3 regions of the Streptomyces sp. Je 1-4 4N24 genome follow, and region 3 is predicted to be linked to each of the others. Evidence: riboswitches for the same ligand, from Rfam matches in the RefSeq annotation. Region 3 holds a riboswitch; each other region holds the start of a gene.

Region 1 (3,269 bases), 4.1 Mb from region 3:
GGAGCAGGGTCCGCTCGTCGGCGACGACCTCGAGCTTGACCCAGTCGGTGCCGAGCGCCTCCCGCGCCAGGCGGGCCGTGAGCACGGCCTCGCCCGCGGTGAAGCAGCCCGCGGTGTTCGGCAGCACCCGGATGCTGTGGCGTTCCAGTACGGACAGCACGGAGCCCTGCACGGTCGGGTCCAGCCGCCGCATGGCGACCGTCGTCAGCTCCGTACCGGAGGCGAGCAGTGCCCGTTCCAGGACGTCGAGGCTGGGCGCGCCACCGGTTCCCATGATCAGACGGGAGTCGAAGGTGGTGCCGGCAAGGGTGAGCGCATCGTCGGCCATGTCTGCGGATCAGCCTCCCTGGACCGCGGTGAGCACCTCGACGCGGTCGCCGTCGCCGAGCGGGGTGGTGGGCCACTGGGTGCGCGGCACCACGATTTCGTTGACCGCCGCGGCCACCCCGGCGGGCGCCTGGGACAGCGTGGCGACGAGCCGGTCGAGGGTGAGTCCGCCGGGGATCTCACGGGCCTCGCCGTTGACGGACACGGACACGGTGGACGCGCTCATGCGCCGGCCTCGTTTCGTTCGGCGGGTGTGCCGTCGCCACCAGTCTTTGCCGTTCGCTCACTGCGCTCGCTCATACGGGCTGCTCCTCGGGGGCACGGGTGCGCAGCGGCCCCGTGGTGGTGGGGGAGAAGCGCGCGGGGGAGAAGGGGCGGGCCTCTTCGGGGAGGCTGCCGGTGGCCAGCACCTCGGCCATCGCGTCACCGGTGACCGGCGTCAGCAGGACACCGTTGCGGAAGTGGCCGGTGGCCAGGTGGAGGCCGGGAAGCTCGGTCGGCCCGAGCAGCGGTGCGTTGTCGGGGGAGGTGGGGCGCAGCCCGGCGCAGGTCTCGACCAGCGGTAGTTCGGTGATGCCCGGGACCAGCTCATGGGCGTCCCGCAGCAGCTCGTAGACCCCGCCCGCGGTCACGGTGGTGTCCCAGCCCAGCTCCTCGCTGGTGGCGCCGACGACCAGTTCGCCGTTCTCCCGCGGCACCAGGTAGAGGGGCCCGCCGCGGACGACGGCCCGTACGGTGCGCGACAGGAAGGCGGGGCTGCCGGGCGGCACGTCCGGCAGCCGCAGCCGCAGCACCTGGCCCTTGACCGGCCGCACCGGCGGCAGCACCTCGTCGGGGACCCCGGCGAGACGGCCGCTGTGGCTGCCCGCGGCCAGTACCACCTGACCCGCCGACAGCCGCGTGCCGTCGGCGAGTTCGGCGCCCGTGGCACGCCCGCCGTCGACCGTCAGCCGCGCGGCGGGGCTCCGGTGGAACGCCACTCCGGCGCGCTCACAGGCGGCCAGCAGGGCGCTCACCAGCCGCCGCGGATCGACCTGGTGGTCGCCGTCCACCCGCAGCCCGCCGCGCACCCCGGGAGCCAGCATCGGCTCCAGACGGCGGCACTCGCGCCCCGTGAGCCACTGCGAGTCCAGCCCCGAGAGGGTCTGCAGCGTGTGCAGCTCGCGCAGATGGGCGCGGTCGTCGGCGTCCAGCGCGACGGCCAGGGTGCCGCACCGCCGATAGCCGATCCGTTGCCCGGCGGCCTCCTCCAACTCCTCCGCGAACCGGGGGTAGCGCTGCGCCGAGGCGAGATTGAGGCCCAGCAGGGTCTGCTCGCCGTAGTGGAGTTCGGTGACCGCGGCCAGCATCCCGGCGGCGACCCGGGCAGCGCCGCCGCCGGGTGTGGGATCGGCCAGCGCGACGGTCAGCCCGCGGCCGGCCGCCCGCCAGGCGGTGACCAGGCCGATGACGCCGCCGCCGAGGACGAGCACATCGGAACTCGGCGCGGCCGGTCCCGACGGTGTGGCAGGTGAATGCATGGCTTCCAGCCCCTCCCTTCGCCGGCATGACCCGGATCAGGTTCGTACGGTCGGAGGCCGGCCAGCCTCCCTCTCAGCCCGGTACGTCCGGGCTCCCGCGAGTGCGTGTATCCGTCACCCTAATACGGGGCCGCGACGTGCCGTAAGACAGCGCCTTGGGCCCCCGGGGGCCCGCGGCCCGGGACGGCCGACCGTGACGGTGTGTCAGAGATCTCCTTGCGTGCTGCTGCGAGCGGCGTCACGGACCGTCCTAGAGTGATCGGGTGAGCGAGCAGAGCAAGTCCTCCCAGACCCCTGACCGCACGCCGCGCGTCGTGATCGTCGGCGCGGGAATCGCGGGTGTGCAGACCGCGGTCGCCCTGCGCGAACAGGGCTGGCGCGGCGCGATCACGCTCCTCGGCGACGAGCCCCACCCGCCCTACGACCGCCCGCCGCTGTCCAAGGCGGTCCTGCTGGGGAAGGCCGAAGGCTCCACCTTCGACGTCGACTTCGCCGCGCTCGGCATCGAGCTCCATCTCGGCCGCCCGGTCACCGCCCTGCTGCCGGACGCCCATGTCGTCGAGACGGCCGACGGCCCGGTCTCCTACGACTACGCGGTCCTCGCCACCGGTGCCGACCCGATCGTGCTGCCCGGCAGTGAGGGCATGCCCGGTGTCCACCTGCTGCGCACCCTCGACGACGCCGAACGGCTGCGTCCGGTGCTCGCCGCCCAGCACGAGATCGTGGTCGTCGGGGCCGGCTGGATCGGCGCCGAGTTCGCGACGGCGGCACGCGAGGCGGGCTGCGCGGTCACCGTCGTCGAGGCCGCCGACCGCCCGCTGGCCGGTGCGCTGCCCGCCGAGGTCGCCGCCCATATGACCGGTTGGTACACGGCCGCCGGCGCCGAGTTGCGCACCGGCGCCCGGGTCGCGTCCGTCACCGCGGGCGCGGTCACCCTCGCCGACGGCACGACTCTGCCCGCCGACGCCGTGGTCGTCGGGATCGGTGCCCGGCCCGCGACCGCCTGGCTGGCCGGCTCGGGCGTCGAGGTCTCACCGCAGGACGGCGCCGTCCTCGCCGACGACCGGCTGCGCACCTCCGTGCCCGACGTCTACGCGGTCGGCGACTGCGCCTCCTTCCCGTCCGCCCGCTACGGCACCCGCCTGCTGATCCACCACTGGGACAACGCCCTCCAGGGCCCCCGTACGGTCGCCGAGAACATCGCCCGCGGCGACGCCGAAGGTCTGGTCTACGACCCCGTGCCGTACTTCTGGTCGGAGCAGTTCGGCCGGTTCGTGCAGTACGCGGGCCATCACGGGAACGCCGACGAGCTGGTCTGGCGCGGTGACCCGGCCGGGGCCGCCTGGTCGGTGATCTGGCTTCGGGACGGGCGGCTCGTCGCGCTGCTGGCCGTGGGGCGGCCGCGGGACCTCGCCCAGGGGC
Region 2 (3,269 bases), 2.0 Mb from region 3:
CCGGCCTCCCCCGAGCACCTCAGCGATGTCCTCATCAGCCTTCAAGTCGGCGCCGAGCGTGCGCTGTTCCGGGTGAGCGCGGCGCCGCTGGTCGCCTTCCTGGACCGTACGGACCGGCTGGTCCCGCTGGGCAAGGAAGAGGTCTGCGACACCCTGGAGGCCGTACTGGACCAGATCCTCACGGAGGCCCCGGCCGGCTGACCCGGCCCCCGGCCTCCCTCCCCCGCTCCCGCCTGCCCGTCGTCACTGCTTACGTCGCTTGCCGCGTCCCCCACGTCGTCCCTGCCTGCCACCCGTGGGGCTCGCCGGCACGCTGCCGGTGACCCCGACCGCACCCGCCCCGGCTTCGGCCCCGGTCAGATGTCCGGCTCCCGTCTCGTCGCCGGTCGGCGCGCTCCGCTCCTTCCGGTCCGCCGAGACGACCAGTGTGGCCAGCAGGGTGGTCAGGGGCACCGCGGCGACCAGCCCGATGCTGCCCACGAGTGTGCGGACGATCTCCTCCGCGACCACCTCGCTCGAGGCGACCGTACCGACGCTGCTCTGTGCGATCGAGAACAGCAAAAGCAGCGGCAGTGCGGCACCCGCATAGGCCAGCACAAGGGTGTTGACGACGGACGCGATGTGGTCCCGGCCGATCCGCATCGCGGCGCCGTACAGCTTGCGCCAGCCGGCCGACGGGTCCGCTCCCTTGAGCTCCCAGACCGCGGCGGTCTGGGTCACCGTCACATCGTCGAGCACACCCAGCGAACCGATGATGATCCCCGCCAGCAGCAGACCGCGGATCTCGATGTCCGGGTACAGACCGTGCACCAGCCCGGTCGTGTCGTCGGTGTTGCCGGTCAGCAGTGCCCAGCCGATGAACACCGACCCGAGCAGCCCGATCAGCAGCAGCGACGCGAGGGTGCCGAGCACGGCCACGGAGGTTCGGGCCGTCAGCCCATGGCACAGGTACAGCGCGATCAGCATGATGGCGCTGCCCCCGACCACTGCCACCACCAGCGGATTGGAGCCCTGCAGGATCGCCGGAAGGATGAACAGCGTCAGGACCACGAAGCTGGCCGCCAGCGCCACCAGGGCGAGCAGTCCGCGCAGTCGGCCGACGATCACCACGGCGAACGCAAAGATCGCGGCCAGCAGCCACATCGGGAACGACCGGTCGACATCGCTGATCGAGTACTGCAGATCCTTCGGCGCCTTGGGGGAGTACGACACCACCACCTCCTGGCCGGTGGTGTAGTGGCGCAGGGCGTCCGGTGTCACCACCGTCTGGAAGGTACGCCCCTTGTGCTCCCCGGTGGTGACTTCGATCGTCGCCTGCTGGCAGGGCTTGCCCTTGTCCGCTCCCCCGGTCGGTGGCTGCCCTGTCGGCGACGGGGGCTGGGGCTGCTGTTCGGCATGGACGTCCGCACAGTTCACCTCCGCCACTTTGACCACTCTGGCCGTCTCTGTGGGCTGGTCGAAGCCGACCCCTGACGGTTTGTGGGGCGGTGCACCGCCTGGCCAGAGCACGACCAGGCCGACCGCCACTGCGGCCGCGAACGGGATCAGTACCGCCGCGATGACCTTGCGCAGATGTCGGGAGACGGGCGCGGCAGGGCCATGGCTGTGCGCATGGGAGTGCGGGGCGGGGTGGTGGTGGGACTCGTGAGCGGACACCGCCCGATCATCGCAAGAACTCAAGGGGCCCACTGTTCACCGCGCCACATCGGCCGCTACCGTGGTGGCACCTTTGCAATCGCGGGAGCTCGGAGCACCGGGCTGAGAGGGCGCTGACCTCCGTCCCAGCGGCGTTTCACGTGAAACGTCGGCGGACGGAAGCCGCTGCGTCGACCGCCGAACCTGTTACCGGGTAATGCCGGCGTAGGGAGTTGGGTCTCATGACTCTGCAGGATGCACGCACGCCCGAAAACGGTGCCAACGATGGCGAAAAGCCGCAGATCGGCTGGCACAAGGGCTATGTCTCCGGATCGCGTCCGGACCTTCGGGTGCCGGTCCGGCGGGTGCACCTCACCAACGGCAAGGACGTGACGCTCTACGACACGTCAGGGCCGTATACCGATCCCAATATCGAAACCGACGTCCGCCGTGGCCTGGCGCCGCTGCGGGAGAACTGGATCATCGGCCGCGGCGACACCGAGGAGTACGCGGGCCGCCCCCTGAGGCCGGAGGACGACGGCCTCAAGCACACCTCGCCGCGCGGCGGACTCAAGAACCTCGACGCGGTCTTCCCGGGCCGCCCCCGTCAGCCGCGACGCGGCCGTGAGGGCGCCGCGGTCACCCAGCTCGCGTACGCCCAGCGCGGCGAGATCACCACGGAGATGGAGTACGTCGCCCTCCGCGAGAAGGTCACGCCCGAGTTCGTCCGCGACGAGATCGCGGCCGGCCGTGCGGTGCTGCCCGCCAACGTCAACCACCCGGAGATCGAGCCGATGATCATCGGCAAGAACTTCCTGGTGAAGGTGAACGCCAACATCGGCAATTCCGCGGTCACTTCCTCCATCGAGGAGGAGGTGGAGAAGATGACCTGGGCGACCCGCTGGGGCGCCGACACGGTGATGGACCTGTCCACCGGCCGCAATATCCACACCACCCGAGAGTGGGTGCTGCGCAACTCCCCCGTCCCCATCGGCACCGTCCCCCTCTACCAGGCGCTGGAGAAGGTCGACGGCAAGGCCGAGGAGCTGACCTGGGAGATCTACAAGGACACCGTCATCGAGCAGGCCGAACAGGGCGTCGACTACATGACGGTGCACGCCGGTGTGCTGCTCCGCTATGTGCCCCTCACGGCCCGCCGCAAGACCGGCATCGTCTCCCGCGGCGGTTCGATCATGGCCGCGTGGTGCCTGGCGCACCACCAGGAGTCGTTCCTCTACACGCACTTCGAGGAGCTCTGCGAGATCCTCGCTTCCTACGACGTGACCTACTCGCTCGGTGATGGTCTGCGCCCCGGCTCCATCGCGGACGCCAACGACGAGGCACAGTTCGCGGAGCTGCGGACGCTCGGCGAGCTGAACACCATCGCCAAGCGGCACGGCGTACAGACCATGATCGAGGGCCCGGGACATGTCCCGATGCACAAGATCAAGGAGAACATCGACCTCCAGCAGGAGATCTGCGAAGAGGCGCCGTTCTACACGCTCGGCCCGCTGACCACCGACATCGCGCCCGCCTACGACCACATCACCTCCGGTATCGGCGCGGCGATGATCGCCTGGTGGGGCACCGCGATGCTCTGCTACGTCACGCCCAAGGAGCACCTGGGCCTGCCG
Region 3 (3,269 bases):
AAGGCCGAGCCGACGACGACGGTCGGCAGCACGAACGGCACCGCCACGACCGCGCGCAGCAGTTGTTTGCCGGGGAAGTCGAAGCGCGCGAAGACATAGGCGCCGGGCAGCGCGATCAGCAGCGTCAGCACGGTCGAGGCCGCCGCCTGCCAGACGGTGAACCACAGCACATGCACGACATCCGGGTCGCTCAGCACGGCACCGAACCGGCTGAGCTGCCACTGTCCGCCGTCCTTGAGGCCCCGTCCGACGATCGCCACTACGGGATAGGCGAAGAACAGCGCGAAGAAGGCGAGCGGCACCGCCATCAGGCCGAGCCGCACCGCCGTTCCCCGCGCGGGCCTGCCGCGCCGGGCGCCGGTGACGTCCGAAGGCGTTACTTCAGAACGAGCGAGGACCACTGCTTGATCCACTGTTCGCGGTTCTTGGTGATCGTCTCGGGGGCCAGCGTCGTCGGCTTGTCGATCGTCGTGCCGTACTTGGTGAACAGCTCCGGCACCTCGGCATCCTTACGGGCCGGGTTGACGAACATCTGCAGCGGTACGTCCTCCTGGAACTCCCTGCTCAGCAGGAAGTCCAGCAGCGCCTTGCCGCCCTTCTCGTTCTTCGCGCCCTTGAGCAGACCGCCGAATTCGATCTGCCGGAAGCAGGTGCCGGGCGCGATACCGGTCGGCGCCTCCTTGGGCGCGGGCTTCTTGCCGAGCACCTCGGCGGGCGGGCTGGAGGCGTAGGACACCACCAGCGGCTTGTCGCCCTTGCCCTTGCCCGCCGCGGAGCCGGAGAACCGGTCGTTGTAGGCCTGGTCCCAGCCGTCGACGACCTCGACGCCGTTGGCCTTGAGCTTCTTCCAGTAGTCCGGCCAGCCCTTCTCGCCGTACTTCGCGATGGTGCCGAGCTGGAAGGCGAGCCCCGGGGAGGAGGTGGCGGAGTTCTCCGTGACGAGCAGCCCCTTGTACCGGGGCTTGATCAGGTCGTCGAAGGTCTTCGGCGGCGCGATCTTGTGCCGGTCGAAGTAGTCGCGGTCGTAGTTGACGCAGATGTCGCCGTAGTCGAGCGGGGTGACCCGGTGCTCGCCCTTGTCGAGCTGCAGGCCCGCGGGAACCTTGTCCAGCCCCTTGGCCTGGTAGGGGCTGAAGAGGCCCTCGTCCAGACCGCGCGAGAGCAGGGTGTTGTCGATCCCGAAGAACACATCGCCCTGGGGGTTGCCCTTGGACAGGATCGCCTGGTTCACGGCCTTGCCGGCGTCCCCGCCCTTGAGCATCGTGACCTTGTAGCCGCTCTCCTTCTCGAAGGCGGCCAGCACGGACTTGGAGACGCGGAACGAGTCATGGCTGACCAGCGTGACGGTCTTGGCGTCCGCACTCCCGCCGCCCGAGCTGCCGCACCCGGCGAGGGCGGCCATACCGACCGCGGCGACGACCGCCGTCGCGGTGATCCTGCTGGTGGTGCTCACTGATTTCCTCCTGGCTGGCCAGGAAGAGACGCGGCCCTGCCCGATGTCCACGGCTTCCGACGTCCGAGGACGTACGGAGCGGACTGCGGGCAGGGCGCAACAGCATGAGTGACGACCGAACTTCCTACCCGGAATGACCCGGGCGAGGTTCAAGGGTCTGCGGGCACCGTAGGACTACGACGCTTCCGCACTCTCAGCGCTGTGGCGCTCCCCTGTCGGAATGTGCATTTGTTCGACCACACCGTACCAGCGGGCGGTCAGCGCTCCGAGGCCGCGAGCTGCCCGCAGGCGCCGTCGATCTCCTGGCCGCGGGTGTCGCGGACGGTCACCGGCACCCCGTGCGCCTCGATGGCCTGGACGAACGCCCGCTCGTCCTCGGGACGTGAAGCGGTCCACTTCGAGCCGGGCGTCGGGTTCAGCGGAATCAGGTTCACATGGACCCGCTTGCCCTTCAGCAGCCGGCCCAGCAGATCACCGCGCCACGCCTGGTCGTTGATGTCCCGGATCAACGCGTACTCGATCGAGATCCGCCGCCCGGACTTCTCGGCGTACTCCCACGCCGCGTCCAGCACCTCCCGCACCTTCCAGCGCGTGTTGACGGGCACCAGCGTGTCGCGCAGCTCGTCGTCCGGGGCGTGCAGCGACACGGCCAGCCGGCACTTGAAGCCCTCGTCGGCGAACCGCAGCATCGCCGGCACCAGCCCGACCGTGGAGACGGTGATCCCCCGCTGCGACAGCCCCAGCCCGTCGGGCTCGGGGTCCGTCAGCCGCCGGATCGCCCCGACCACCCGCTTGTAGTTGGCGAGCGGCTCCCCCATCCCCATGAAGACGATGTTGGACAGCCGCGTCGGCCCGCCCGGCACCTCACCGTCGCGCAGCGCACGCATCCCGTCGACGATCTGGTGCACGATCTCGGCGGTCGAGAGGTTACGGTCCAGCCCTGCCTGCCCCGTGGCGCAGAACGGGCAGTTCATACCGCAGCCGGCCTGCGACGAGATGCACATGGTGACCCGGTCCGGGTACCGCATCAGCACCGACTCGACGAGCGTCCCGTCGTGCAGCTTCCACAGCGTCTTGCGCGTGGTGTCGTCATCGCACGAGATGTGCCGCATGACCGTCATCAGCTCCGGCAGCAGCTCGCTCGCCAGCTTCTCGCGCGCGGCCGCCGGGATGTCGGTCCACTGCGCCGGGTCATGCGCATAGCGGGCGAAGTAGTGCTGCGACAGCTGCTTGGCGCGAAACGGCTTCTCCCCGATAGCGGCCACCGCTTCGCGACGCTCGACGGGGCTGAGATCGGCAAGGTGCCGCGGAGGCTTCTTGGCCCCGCGCGGCGCTACGAAAGTGAGTTCTCCGGGTGCAGGCATGGTGCGTCCAGTGTGGCAGATCAACTTGGGAGCCCCAGGCCAGAGCGGTGAGCGCGGTGGTTACCCCCCGGTGGCCATCTGTCACTGTTGGTTCACCTCGCGCGGCCCGGGGACGCCCCAGGGTCCCGGGCGGAGCCCGAAGAGACGAAGCAGGCGTGTCCCGCGGCCCGGTGCCTTCGTTGGCCACCGCGCCGTGGTGGCTGGTGTGGGGTACGTCAGGAGCGTGGAACAGTGGCCGTGACCCGTTGGATCGTGATCAACGTCCCTTCCTGGTTGCTGCTGGCAGGGCTCGTCGCCGTGATCGCCGGCGGGACCGCGGTCGTCCAGGCATTCGTCCGGCGCCGCGTCCCCCGCCTCAAGCAGGGCAAGCAGAACGAGATCGCGCAGTTCCTCTTCCCCGTGATCGCGGTCGTCTACGGGTTCCTCATCGGCTTCATCGTCCTCGCGCTCTG

What was found. Region 3 has a riboswitch for thiamine pyrophosphate ahead of SLV14N_RS11000 (thiamine ABC transporter substrate binding subunit). Riboswitches for the same ligand answer to the same signal wherever they lie in the genome.
Region 1: linked by a shared signal. The riboswitch ahead of thiO (glycine oxidase ThiO) and the one ahead of SLV14N_RS11000 (thiamine ABC transporter substrate binding subunit) in region 3 are both predicted to bind thiamine pyrophosphate.
Region 2: linked by a shared signal. The riboswitch ahead of thiC (phosphomethylpyrimidine synthase ThiC) and the one ahead of SLV14N_RS11000 (thiamine ABC transporter substrate binding subunit) in region 3 are both predicted to bind thiamine pyrophosphate.

The regions. Positions count from the first base shown of each region.
Region 1 is NZ_CP110836.1:6,699,699-6,702,967, forward strand. It holds gene SLV14N_RS29220 (thiazole synthase) at 1-328, opposite strand, end outside; gene thiS (sulfur carrier protein ThiS) at 338-553, opposite strand; gene thiO (glycine oxidase ThiO) at 624-1,847, opposite strand; TPP riboswitch at 1,842-1,956, opposite strand; gene SLV14N_RS29235 (NAD(P)/FAD-dependent oxidoreductase) at 2,111-3,269, shown strand, end outside.
Region 2 is NZ_CP110836.1:4,573,537-4,576,805, reverse strand. It holds gene SLV14N_RS19820 (SsgA family sporulation/cell division regulator) at 1-201, shown strand, start outside; gene SLV14N_RS19815 (YibE/F family protein) at 244-1,656, opposite strand; TPP riboswitch at 1,728-1,884, shown strand; gene thiC (phosphomethylpyrimidine synthase ThiC) at 1,878-3,269, shown strand, end outside.
Region 3 is NZ_CP110836.1:2,617,931-2,621,199, forward strand. It holds gene SLV14N_RS10995 (iron ABC transporter permease) at 1-308, opposite strand, end outside; gene SLV14N_RS11000 (thiamine ABC transporter substrate binding subunit) at 377-1,453, opposite strand; TPP riboswitch at 1,557-1,677, opposite strand; gene rlmN (23S rRNA (adenine(2503)-C(2))-methyltransferase RlmN) at 1,711-2,817, opposite strand; gene SLV14N_RS11010 (DUF4239 domain-containing protein) at 3,049-3,269, shown strand, end outside.